DNA from 3 places in the Synechococcus sp. MIT S9451 genome. Region 1 is predicted to be linked to each of the others. Evidence: predicted binding sites of a transcription regulator. Region 1 holds the regulator's gene; each other region holds the start of a gene.
The links. The regulator NtcA, encoded in region 1, controls nitrogen genes in cyanobacteria. The targets are predictions, from matches to a motif close to GTANCNNNNGNTAC.
Positions count from the first base shown of each region.

Region 2: a site for NtcA is predicted at 1,468-1,481, ahead of glnA (type I glutamate--ammonia ligase). Genes of this name have one in related genera too.
Region 3: a site for NtcA is predicted at 1,602-1,615, ahead of SIB72_RS04015 (anthranilate phosphoribosyltransferase family protein). Genes of this name have one in related genera too.

Region 1 is NZ_CP138971.1:1,164,595-1,168,928, forward strand. Features, by position in the region: gene SIB72_RS05770 (resolvase) at 1-193, opposite strand, end outside; gene SIB72_RS05775 (DUF3084 domain-containing protein) at 294-1,499, opposite strand; gene ntcA (global nitrogen regulator NtcA) at 1,561-2,289, opposite strand; gene rph (ribonuclease PH) at 2,358-3,104, opposite strand; gene SIB72_RS05790 (cob(I)yrinic acid a,c-diamide adenosyltransferase) at 3,296-3,904, shown strand; gene dcd (dCTP deaminase) at 3,904-4,334, shown strand, end outside.
Region 2 is NZ_CP138971.1:1,981,099-1,985,432, reverse strand. Features, by position in the region: gene SIB72_RS10390 (pyridoxal-phosphate-dependent aminotransferase family protein) at 1-718, opposite strand, end outside; gene SIB72_RS10385 (allophycocyanin subunit beta) at 798-1,322, opposite strand; gene glnA (type I glutamate--ammonia ligase) at 1,546-2,964, shown strand; gene SIB72_RS10375 (hypothetical protein) at 3,505-4,334, shown strand, end outside.
Region 3 is NZ_CP138971.1:755,949-760,282, reverse strand. Features, by position in the region: gene SIB72_RS04020 (MFS transporter) at 1-436, opposite strand, end outside; gene SIB72_RS04015 (anthranilate phosphoribosyltransferase family protein) at 470-1,549, opposite strand; gene cynS (cyanase) at 1,990-2,469, shown strand; gene SIB72_RS04005 (HEAT repeat domain-containing protein) at 2,546-3,286, opposite strand; gene SIB72_RS04000 (formate/nitrite transporter family protein) at 3,297-4,187, opposite strand.

The sequences.
Region 1 (4,334 bases):
CTGGCCAGATCTGCCAGTACCGATCCCTTGCTCTGAGGGTTGTACCGGCCTCATTCACCCGCACGATGGGGGCCAGATGCTGCAGCTGCTGATCCAAGCCGCTGCTGGATGTTCCGTTGCCAAGCACCAGAGAGGAGAGGTGCATGCGTTGGTGCCATTGATTGAGCTGCTCAACGGTCTGCTCCGTTGCCATGACGAGAGCATCGAGGACATGTCCTCTGGTGCAATCGGCCAGAACTAGGCCGCATTTGCTTCGACCAGGGTCGATGGCGACGACAAGACCGCTACACGGATTAGCGGCGGTCATTGCTTCTGGGCTGGGGGATCTCTCCCATCGGTTCAATGGTCACCATCACAGGATCTGCAGTGTCGCTGCGACGCAATGCCAGCACGCGAAGTTCGACCCTTGAGGGGGCACGACTGAGCAGTGTGCTGCCGAGCTGATTGAGGGCGTTTGCGTCGAACTGCAGGCCCTGCACGAGCGATCCTCGCCGCTGGGCTTCGGCCAGAGCCGATGCGAGCAGCAGGTTGAGGCGGTTGCGAATCGCTTCAGCGTCGGTTTCGGATCGCTCCAAGGCCGTGCGGGCGAGCACTGCATCTCGTTCGACCACAGTGGTGTTGGGCCGCACCTCAGGGAAGGCGTAAACAACTTTCTCGCCCAAAAGCACATTGGCTGCCGAGCGAATGTTCACCACCCAGGTGCCCGGTTTTTTGATGGTGGATTCCACGCCTTCAATGTCGTTGCGGGGAACAAGAAGGATCTGGCGATCAGGACTCTCGCCAGGCAGCACTCTTTGATAGGCCTGTTGATTGGCTTCTCTTAGCAGCTGATCGATCACTTGCTTCGCCTGTCCAGGATTGTCGAGGCGAAGGGTTGCGGTGGCCAGTGGCTGGCCGCTGCTGAGAACCACATTGCCAAGCCGCAGCGCAAGGCGTTGTTTCTCGAGTTCCCGCAGTTCTGCTTCCCCTTTGTTGATGCGCTCGCGCACATCGTTCAGTTCTTGTTCTGTGCGTTGGATTTCGGCATCACGAGCCTGCACATCGCGACTGAGGCGCTGACGCTCGGCCTCCAGTCTCTGCCGCTGCTGTTGCAGGGGCACCAGAGTTTTTCTCAGCGCATCAGCTTTGGCCTGGGCGGTGGCGAGTTCTTGACGGGCCCGTTGTCGTTCCGCCTGGGCTTGTTTCACTTCCCTGGTTGCTCCAGCCTGCGCATCACGACTGCGCTCCAGTTCCTTGCGACTTGAGCGTAATTTCTCCTGTAATGCATTCAGTTCGAACAGTCCTACGCGCAGCTGTCTGCTGACCAGCAGCATCAATCCCAGTGACAGTGCGGAGATCAGGCTGCCGGTCAACACTGTGATCACAACGGCAGTGCTGCGCGGCCTCAGACCCAGCAGGCTCAGACGTGCTTTGCCGACACGTGAGCCAAGACGATCGCCCAGGGTGGCGAGTACGCCACCAAGTACGAGCAGAGTGAGAATCAGCAGCCAGCCGGTCAACGTTCCTTAGTGGTTGGGGGGTGACCTTGCCAACCGACAGTCATTCTCACCCTTTGAATCCCTAGCTGAATTTCTTCGCTAGGGCGATTGGATCGAGCACTGTGATCTTTTTGCGGTCGATCTCAACCAGTCCTGAATTGCGCAGATCGCCCAGCAACCGTGTGATCGTTACCCGTGTGGAGCCAATGGCTTCGGCGATCGCCTGATGAGATAGGCGTAGGTCGATGGTGATACCACGATCGCTGGGAACACCAAAATCACGGCAGAGAACGAGCAAGAAGCTGACCAGGCGGGAGGACATGTCCCGATGGGTCAATGTCTCGATCATGGTCTCCGTTTGCAGGATGCGGCTCGAAAGCCCCTGCAGTAGCAGCAGGCCGACGCCAGAGTCGGCTTCGATCGCCTGGCGTACTGACCCGGCTGGAGCGGTGATCATTTCCACCCTGGTGAAGGCGACTGAGTGATAAAACCGGTCGGAGCGATGGCCAGTCAGCAGGGAGAGGACGCCAAACAGGCTGTTTTCCCTTAGCAGTGCCACCGTGATCTCTTCGCCGGACTCATAGACCCGAGAGAGGCGTACTGCACCTCGGCGGATCAGATAAACACGTTCGGCAGGATCGCCCGGGAAGAAAATTGTTTTGCCCCGCTCAACCATTTCCGTGGAGGCGCCATCAAGGCCACGGATCACGTCCATCAAAGTGCGTGGCTTCTGCTCGGAGGCGTTGGCGAGGTTCACCGGCCCTGTAAGTGGAGAGACGGTACGGCTGAAACCGTGCATGACTCCAGGCATGAAGACACTGCTGATCTCCAGAAGTTAAGGATGAACTTTGTCGACTCGTGTAGCAACAGGTACGGAATTCAGCGCTCGTTCAGCGCCAGTCGTTGTGCTGCCATCAATTGGGTCAGGCCCGGTTCGGCAAGGTCGAGCAGCTGATTGAGCTGTTGCCGGCTGAAGGACGCACCTTCCGCTGTGCCTTGAATCTCTAACAGATTGCCGCTGCTAGCCATCACCACGTTCATGTCCACATCCGCTCGGCAGTCTTCGCTGTAGTCGAGGTCGAGAAGACCGTTTCCTGCGAGAAGGCCGACGGAAACGGCGGCCACTTGTTGGGTGATGGGCTGTCGCTGCACCAGCCCTGTCTCCAGAAGTTTGTTGCAGGCATGTTGGAGGGCGACCCAGGCCCCTGTGATCGATGCGGTACGGGTTCCGGCATCAGCCTGAATCACGTCGCAATCGATCAGCAGCGTGTTTTCCCCAAGCGCTTCCATGTCGATGCAGGCGCGCAAGCTGCGACCGATCAGGCGCTGAATCTCCTGGGTGCGGCCCGAGAGTTTCATCAGCTCTCGCTTCTGGCGTTCAGGGGTAGACCCTGGCAACAGGCGGTATTCCGCGCTCAACCAGCCTTTTCCCTCACCTTTTCGCCAGCGGGGTACGCCCTCCTGGTGGCAGATGCTGCAAAGCACGGCGGTCTCTCCGGTGTGGACAATCAGCGAACTGAGGGCAAAGCCCATCGGATCCCAACTGATTGAGAACGGGCGCAGATCAGCGGCTGTGCGGCCATCGGCACGCTCGGTGTTGCCGCCATGGCTGGTAGGAGCTGTCATGGCCAGAGCCTGGGGAGAGGGGGGTGGCTTGAGCCTGGCAGGTGGCCAGCTCGCTACCTGCGTCTTGTGCGGGCAGGGCGAGAGGGACGCTGCGGACCTTTACACCAGGGATAGTGTCAGAGTGCTTGTAAACCTGGCCGGCGGCGCTAGGTTTGAATTCAGCGGGATACTCCCGGACGCGCGAGAACTTGATGACAGCGAGCCTCAGCACTAGCCATCGTCCCGGTGATTCCCGATTGGCGGATCATCGGACTCTGGAGCGTGCAGGGCTTCATCCGCTGCCTTTGCCCGCGCCGCGGCCACCCTTGCATCTGGTTTCACCAGAAGGGGAGCTGCAAGTCCACACCGCTCCTTATCGCGGCAGTTTTGCCACTGTTCTCAGTCAGGCGCTTCGCTCAGCTGGGCTCGGCAGTCGCGTCATGGTGGTGCAGTTTCTGAAGGGTGGTGTGGCCCAGGGTCCGGAGCGTCGCCTCACCCTCTGTGGTCGGCTGCAGTGGCTTCGCCCTGATTTGGCCTGCTGCCTGGCCGATCCCGCTGCCGATCAGAGCCCGGATGTCAGGGCCGCTGTGGAGGCCCTATGGGTTGAGTGTCGGCAGCATCTGCTCGCAGGCGATCTGGATCATCTGGTGCTGGATGAGTTGGGTCTTGCTGTTGCTTTGGGTTACCTGGATGAACAGGAGGTTCGCAGCACGCTCGACCAGCGGCCTGGCTCTATGGATGTGATCGTGACGGGCCCATCCATTCCAGACTCCCTGATGGACATGGCCGATCAGGTCACCGAATTGCGTCGAGGTTTCTAATGCTCAAGAACGATCGCTGGATCACCGAGCAGGCTTCTGGCGGCATGCTTGAGCCGTTTCAGTCAGGGTTGGTGCGCCATCTCGACCCTGAACAGCGGAAGAGCCCTGTGCTCAGTTTTGGCTGTTCCTCCTATGGCTATGACCTTCGTCTCTCGCCCCAGGAATTTCTGATCTTTAAGCATGTGCCTGGCACGGTGATGAACCCCAAGCGGTTCAACCCAGCCAATCTTGAACCGACTGAGCTTCATCACGACGAAGACGGCGCCTATTTCATCCTTCCGGCTCATTCCTATGGGCTTGGTGTTGCCCTCGAGAAGATGAAGGTGCCGCCGAATATCACGGTGATTTGCCTTGGCAAGAGCACCTATGCGCGGCTCGGCATCATCGTGAATACCACTCCTGCTGAAGCCAGTTGGGAGGGGCATCTCAC
Region 2 (4,334 bases), 820 kb from region 1:
CCTTGTCTTTACGGGCAGCCAGCTTCTCCTCCGCGCGCGGCCCCATGGTGAACGGGCCAAGCCCTGGAGGGCAGCTAAGACCTTTCTGGCTACAGCTATAGGCCAGATCCACCTTCCAGTCGTCGAGGAAGACGGGGACTCCTCCCAGGGACGTGACCGTATCCAGCAAGAGCAAACAATTGTGCTTGCGACAGAGATCTCCGATCCCATCCATCGGCTGGCAAATACCAGTCGATGTCTCGGCATGCACCATGGCGAGGATCGCAGGCTTGTGCTCTATCAGAGCGGCTTCGATGTCCTCAAACGCGAAGGCTTCACCCCAGGGCTTCTCGACCACACGCACATCAGCTCGGTATCGGCCGGCCATATCAACCAGACGATTGCCGAAGTAGCCCTTCACGGCCACCAACACCCTGTCTCCGGGCTCGATGGTGTTCGCGAGGGTCGCCTCCATGGCGGAACTGCCCGTGCCACTCATGGGCAGGGTGAGGCGATTGTCGGTCTGCCAGGCGTAGCGGAGGAGTTCCTGAACCTCAGCCATCAACTCGACATAAAGGGGGTCGAGGTGGCCAATCGGTGTGCGGGACAAGGCCCGAAGCACCGTGGGGTCGGCATTAGATGGCCCTGGGCCCAGCAACAGCCGATCAGGCGTCGCTATAGGGCTCAGAGACCGGCGATGGCACGGATCAACCGAGGGGTGAGAGTGCGATGTCGCCAAAGCCCAAGAAGCAAATCGTGCGAAGCAGCCTACGCAGTCAGCTCACCCACTCTGAAATAAATGTTGGATTGCAACGCGATCAGCGCTTGCGAACGTCGGTCGCCGCCAATCCCTCAGCCATGTGCTCAAAAGGCTGACGCACCAGAGGGCAGCGTTCAATCGAGAGCCCGTCGGCAATGAGCATCTCGCAGACAACGTCTGCAAGAAGGACAATGCTGCGCACTGTGGGACCGGTGGGCACTCCCAGGCTCTTGTAGGTGTCATCAAGACCATTGAGGACACGTTCGTTGAGAATCGTGCTGTCACCGGCCACCAGCGCATAGCTGGCGTAGCGCAGGAAATAGTCCATGTCGCGAAGGCAAGCAGCCAGGCGACGGGTGGTGTAGGCATTGCCACCAGGCAAGAGAAGCTCTGGATCACCCTTGAAGAGTCTTTGGCTGGCTTCGCGAACGATTTCGGTGGCTTCGCGATTGATGAGCTCTACGGCTTGCAAGCGCAAGCTCGATTCACCGAGATAGCCATCGATGCTGTCCATGGCGTTGCGATCGAGATAACGACCTAACTGGTCGTAACGACCGATCAACCCGGTGATGGCATCACGCATGGCGAAGGCTTTGACGGTATCAGGATGAAACGTAACACCATCAATCGGCGCAGAACCCCGATGCGCGCTGCGATGTCACCAAGTTGACAGAAACGGTTACCAATCCTGCCTGAATCGACAAGCGCAAGCGTCCAACAGAAAAAGTGTGCCCCTTGATACAAAAAGCCCCCGAATGGCTGCTTACGGTCGTTTGGTCACATAAAGGTGAGCCTCACTGGATCCCATGGGCAAGACCGCACAGGACGTTCTCAACGCAATCAAGAACGAAGGCATTGAACTGATTGACCTGAAGTTCACTGACCTGCACGGCAAGTGGCAGCACCTCACAGTCTGCGCCGATCTGGTGGATGAGGACGCCTTCCGAGATGGCCTCGCGTTTGATGGCTCTTCCATCCGCGGGTGGAAGGCCATCAACAAATCCGACATGTCGATGGTTCCAGACCCCAGCACCGCCTGGGTGGATCCCTTCTATCGCCACAAGACGTTGAGCATGATCTGCTCAATTCAAGATCCACGCACCGGGAAGCCATACGATCGCTGCCCCCGAGCCCTGGCGCAGAAGGCTCTGAATTACATGGCCAGCACCGGCCTGGCAGACACCGCCTTCTTTGGTCCCGAGCCTGAGTTTTTCATCTTCGACGACGTTCGCTACGAAAGTGCCAACGGCTCAAGCTCCTACAGCGTCGACTCGATCGAGGCTCCCTGGAATACCAACCGGGTTGAGGAAGGCGGCAACCTCGCCAACAAGATTCAGCTGAAAGAGGGTTACTTTCCCGTTTCGCCGAACGACACCTCTCAAGACATCCGCAGCGAAATGCTGCTGACCATGGGGTCCCTCGGTGTTCCCATCGAAAAACAGCACCACGAAGTCGCCACAGCTCAGCACGAACTCGGCATGAAGTTCGCTGAGCTCATCCAGGCTGCAGACAACGTGATGACGTACAAGTACGTCGTGCGCAATGTGGCCAAGAAGTACGGCAAAACGGCCACGTTCATGCCGAAGCCGATCTTCGCTGACAACGGCAGTGGCATGCATGTGCACCAAAGCCTTTGGAAAGCAGGCCAACCGTTGTTCTTCGCCCCAGGCACATACGCCGACCTGTCGGATACAGCGCGCTGGTACATCGGCGGCATCCTCAAGCACGCGCCTTCCTTCCTGGCCTTCACCAACCCCACAACCAATAGCTACAAGCGGCTTGTGCCTGGCTTTGAAGCACCGGTGAATCTGGTGTACTCCGAGGGCAACCGATCCGCAGCCGTGCGCATCCCGCTCACAGGTCCTAGCCCCAAAGCCAAGCGCCTTGAGTTCCGCTCCGGCGATGCTCTAGCCAACCCTTACCTGGCCTTCAGCGCCATGATGATGGCCGGACTCGACGGGATTAAGAACCAACTCGACCCAGGCGATGGCCTCGACAAAGATCTGTTCGAGATGCCTGCGGAAGAACTGGCCAAGATCGATACGGTGCCCGCTTCACTGAACGGTGCACTGGAAGCACTTCGTGCAGATCATCACTATCTGCTTGAAGGTGGCGTCTTCACGCAAGACTTCATCGACAACTGGATTGACATCAAGTACGAGGAAGTGCAACAGCTGCGTCAGCGCCCCCATCCCCACGAGTTCACCATGTACTACGACGCCTGATCAAACAGGATTAGTAGAACCAGGAGACTTGAGTGTCTCTCAATGGCTCCCAACACGGGGGCCATTTTTTTTGGGAATAGACATCGGTTAACAGCCAATTCAGAGCTGCTTGGGCCAGGTCTCAACCGAACTGCAGGGCCCGATTCAGTGCATGGCTAATAACCACAGAAGATTCACGTTCAATCCTTACAAGCGGAGCAGTTGGGCCCATTAGCGCGACGGTCATCAAGAGATTGCGCAAATGGATGAACGTCGACTCACTGGCGGGCTGCAACCTGCGCCAGAGGCAGAGATCGCAGGGCGAACATCGCAGATAAGGAGCCTCCAGTGCCCACCGAACTGGCAGACGGATGGGAGTGGGGCCAGAGGCTCCTGGGCTGCCTAAGGCAATGTCAGCCCAGTTGGTGACTGGCTTTTGAGCACCTGTGTCCAAGATCACAGCCCCCTTTAATCCAGGTCATCAGGTCAGCAGGTGAATCCGGAGATGGTGAGTGCATCGGAGGGAGAGATCCCACCACACTCATCACCCCACTCAAACCAATGTCCTTCAAGTACTTCCGCCCCACACTCCGCAAAGTCACCACCACGCAAAAGGCTCCCGCTTACAAAAACACCGCTTCCGCAGAGCGTCTTGCTGATCTGATCGACGCTACTGACATCCTTTCCAACCACAGCATTGAGAAGCACCTCGCTGAAGTCAACTTTGAGGATCATGGTCACTCCATCCTCAAAGAATCAGGTCTGACTCGCGGTCACTCCATCATTGAAACTTCCTTCGGTGATCAACTTGCTGGCCGTGACTCAATTCTTGGCGGTGCAGGCAAGCAAAACGAATCACAATTCAGTGAAAGTGGTCTCCGCGGCTCTGGAGCATTTGGCAAAGGAATGGCTTCATCACCCGAGAACAGTCCAACAAGGAACGCAGAGACAGTGGCAGAAGTTGTATTGAGCACAGATGACGGAATCGCTGGAAAGTTTTCGACTGTCATTAGTGTTGTCAGCGCTCTAACAAAAGACACCGCCCATGAGCGCAATCAAGGCCTTGTTGGAGTAGTGGGAAGTGGAATTGTTGGAGGCCCGGCAGGAGTAGTGGCCGAGAAAATTGGAACAGAAATTGAAAAGAAAATTGCATCTAAAGCTCTCGAGGATATTGAAATACTAAAAGAAGGAATTTGTGGAGTTTATGGCCTTCCCGATTGCGTTATCTCCGAGGAGCGCAACCCTGGTAGCCGAATTCAAACTGAGCAAGAGATGAGAAATACCCCATCTCCTTGGAATCCCGCTAACCAGTGCACTGAGGACTCCACAAATAATGGCACGAACGATGGAAGACCAGCACCTGATGACGACGGTGGTAGCGAAGGCGGTTT
Region 3 (4,334 bases), 410 kb from region 1:
TGGCGCGGTTTTCTGGGGTTGTGATGTCGGCCAGAACGGCTGTGGCCGTTGCAGCGGTGCCTCCGCTGGCGCCGTCGATGATTCTGGCCACGAACAAGATGGCCACCGGCAGGCCTGCCGCAGCGGCACCCGGCCAGATTTGCTGCCAGGGCAGGCTCAGAGTGGTGGCGAACAGGCCCATGCCGAGCACGGACCCCATGACGCAAAGGGTGATCACAGGTTTGCGCCCAAAGCGGTCGCTGAGGGCTCCGATCAGTGGGGCGACAGTGAACTGCGACAGGGCGTAGGTGCCTGAGAGCAGCCCCAAGGTGGTACCACTGCTAATGAAATCCTTCAGTAGCAGTGGCAATAGGGGTAGAAAGATGCTTTCACTCAGCCGGTCATTGAGGAGCGTGAGGAAGGCGCTTAGCAGGGTGGGGAACTGAAACCGTCTCACGCGTGCTCAGGCCTGCGGGGCTGATGGGATCGCTCACCCTCCCACAGACGCCCTCCACTGAATCAGCGCTTGCAAGGTGGAACTGGCGCGACCCTGGCTCAGTGTTGCTTCGGCGAGTTCAAGCCCGGCCTCAAGGCTGGTTGACCAGCCGGCCATCCAGAGATAGACGCCAGCATTCCAGCGCAGGGCAGAGATCAGAGGGCCTTGGTTGTGCAGGGCGTCCTGCGCCTGGTCTTGCCACACCTCCAGGCTTTGCCATTCCTGATCGGGTCCGAAGCTGCCATGGTCGCGGGGATGAAGAATGAGCCGTTCAGGTGCTTTCCCATGGCGCATGCGGGCGGTGATGCAGGCCCTACTGATGGGCAGATCGGTGCCTCCCTCCAGTCCCTTCACGGTGATGACATCCGCTTCTCCCGCAATGGTGAGGGCCTCCCAGGCACGGCTTTCGGTGGGGGGGTGCACAAAACCACTCACCAGCAGATGCTCGCCTGCATGAGCTGTCCAGAGCAATTCCGCACTGGCGATCGGGGGGCGTTTGCCCAGGTCGTCGCGATGGGGGATCAATTGATCGGCCAGTGGAAAGTGGCTGGGCTGATGGATCAGGGCCAGCCCCTGGCTTTGGAAGCCGCTCTGAACCTCATCAAGAGACAGTGTTGCCAGTTCCAGCCCAAGCGCGGTGAAGAGTTCTGAGGCGGTGATGCCGTATTTGACGGGCATGCGTCCACCGGCCTGAAACACCACGGGTTGGCCGACGCTGAGCAGCACCAGGGCGGTGAGCGGATACAGGGGAGCTGTGCGTTTGCGACCGTCAAAGGGCATGCCGAAGCAGATGGGCCGTTGCTGATCAGGCGCACTAACGATTTCCGGCCCAAGCCGCCGATAGGTGTCGACCATGCCGCTTAATTCCTGCGGCTCGGGTCGTCGGATGCGATGGGCGATCAGAAAGGCACCGATTTGGGTATCACTGGCCTGGCCTGTGAGCATCAGATCAAAGGCTTCATCGGCCTCGGCCCGGGTTAAGCCTTTACTGGTGTGCTCACCACTTCCCACTTTGCGGAGCAGCTGCTTGAAGCGCTCCTTTGCTGGTTGCGCGGTGGGGCTGGCTTGAGGCACCGGCACAGATGGAGTCTTGAACGATCCTCTATTTTTCCTCAGAGCCCTGGGAGTAGCGGTTGTTACCAGGCACAAAGCCCTGAATGGGTGCCATGGAAAGGGTGGTCTGGGTGATGGCGGCCTTCTGCGTAATACAGGCGCTCAATCATCAGAGTTGGAAACCGTAGGCGGCTTGGTCTTGATCGGCGCAAGCCAACATCTGCGCGGTTGAATCGGGAAGCAATGTATCTGATCATGAGTTCAGAATCTTCTCTTTTAAAAGTGCAGGAGTTGGTGATCGCTTGCTGTCGCGATTGCTGCAGAATTCAGTCTGCCTGGAAGTGATTTTTGGTAGTGAAAGTGTCTTTTTTGCGTTTGGGATGCGACGAGTCTTGGTCTACTGCTGAGACGTCCCCTCTGGGATGCGGTTTTTGTGCAGCAGCCCCATTCTCTGAGTTTTTATGACTGCTTCCACGCTGACTCCCTCTCTGGCAGCGCCGTCTCAAGCCACGGTGACCTCAACTCTGATGGCTGCCAAAAAAGCCAAGGGCATGAGCTTTGCTGATCTTGAGGCTGCTCTCGGCCTTGATGAGGTTTGGATTGCATCGCTGTTTTATGGCCAGGCCACCGCTTCGGCTGAAGAGGCCGAGAAGTTGGCATCCTTGCTTTCTCTTGATCCTGCAATCACGGCAGCTCTTCAAGAGTTTCCTACCAAGGGCAGTCTTGAGCCCGTGATTCCCACTGATCCTTTGATCTATCGCTTCTACGAGATCATGCAAGTTTATGGGATGCCTCTCAAGGATGTGATTCAGGAAAAGTTTGGTGATGGCATCATGAGTGCAATCGATTTCACTCTTGATGTTGAGAAGGTTGAGGATCCCAAGGGTGATCGTGTGGAGATCACGATGTGTGGAAAATTCTTACCTTACAAGAAATGGTGATGATCTCAGGCTGAGTGAGCATGTAAAAGCCCGGAATAATCCGGGCTTTTTTGTTGGATGAATGAGTCGGGTTTGATTAGGTTCTGTATTGCTGTTTGAGCTGTTTGCATGCCATTTGGCGTCGATCTCCTTCCGGCAGAGCCTGACTGAGTTCCAGTAACCATCGCTGACTTGCAGGTGTGGCAATACAACCGAGCGCCTTGAGGGCTGCGGCTGCCACAGGGTCGGAACCGTCCATGGTGAGCTGAGCCAGGCGCTCTGTTATTGCGGTGCCGTTTCGGCGTTGCAGCAGTCGGATCGTTGTCAGCGCAACGGGATCCCGGAAATCCTTGAGTAGCTTGTTGCAGACGCGAAGCAACTCCCTGTCGTCGAGCAGATGGGCATGGAAATTGAGCAGCTGCAGGCCGGCCAGACGCAGATTCATGCCTGGCATCTCCAGCGTTTGTTCGATCAGGGATAAGGGAAGTTCGCCACCCCAGCAGGCCAGTGACTGCAGCACCAGTAGGGCTCGATCGGGTTCTGTTTCTGGATCGATGCTGCGGAGGTGCTTCATCAGCCAGGTACGGCTTTCAGGCTGATGGCTAAGACCTGCGGCCAGGATCAATTCGTCTTTAGGGCCGTATTGGTCCATCAGTTTCAGGATGAGCGGCCAGCCCCGTTCGGCCAGCATGCCGATTTTTTCAGCTATGGCATGGCGCAGTTCATCAGAAAGGCTGGGGGAGTAAACCTCCCCCAGCCATGCGGGATCCAAAGGAGCCCGTCGTGATGCTTTGGAAAGCCGCTCCCAAAGAACGGCTTCATTGGCAACCTCATTCACAGAGTCGTGATCAGCGGGCGCCCAACTCGGCGGCCAGTTCACGCTCCAGCTTGTCATCATGCTCGTTGGGAAGCACGTTCTCCACCTTGGTGCGGTGGGTGCTGTAGAAGAGCATGCCGATGAACACCATGCCACCAATGATGTTGCCGATGGTGACGGGAATAAAGTTCCAGATGAAGACCTGACCCATGTTCACGCCAGAGCCAAGGATGGGTCCCGCAGTGTGCAGGAATTGATTCACAACGATGTGCTCCATGCCCATCGATTGGAAAGCAGTGATGGGAAGCCAGCACGCCAGGATTTTTCCAGGAACACTCTTGCTCACCAGTGCCATGGTGACCCCTAGGCACACCAACCAATTGGCGATCACCCCGCGAAGAATGGCGAGGAAGAAGCCGAGAGTCTGAAGGTTCTCGTATTTGGTGACAACGTTTGTCTTGTTGAGGGCAATGATCTTGGCGGCAACCTGTTGCCACATGCCACCACCATCAGCAGCCGAGGCTGGGTCAACGGTGCCGCCGCTTGTGAGGCTGATGGCCATGAGTAAGGCAACAACAGCAGTTCCAATCCAGTTCCCTAACCAGACCCAGGCCCAGTTGCGGAAGGTGGCGCGCCAGCTGCTGCGACCTGCCCAGGTGGCCATCGGTAAGAGGGCGAAGTTACCGGTGACTAGCTCCATGCCAAACAGCACGATGCTTGCGAACCCGAAGGGGAACAGTAATGACCCGAGCCAGGGTTGCCCACTCTTGATCCCGACGGTCAGTGCAAGGATCACGGCCAGGCCGAGAATCGCTCCGGAATAGAAGCCACGCAGCAGCAGGTTCTTAATGCTGACAGTGGCTTTTTTGCCGCCGGCGCCAATCATGCCGTCGACAAGTTCATTAGGTAGGACGTAGTCCATCTGGGACGCAGTGACACTCATGGTGTAGGTGCTGATTTCAGGTGTTTGGAGTGGTAGGTCAGTGAATGTATGGGCCCTTTAATCAGCCACTGATTTTGTTCATTAGCTTCGAGAAGCCATCCAGTTGATTAGAAGGACGGGAAATCG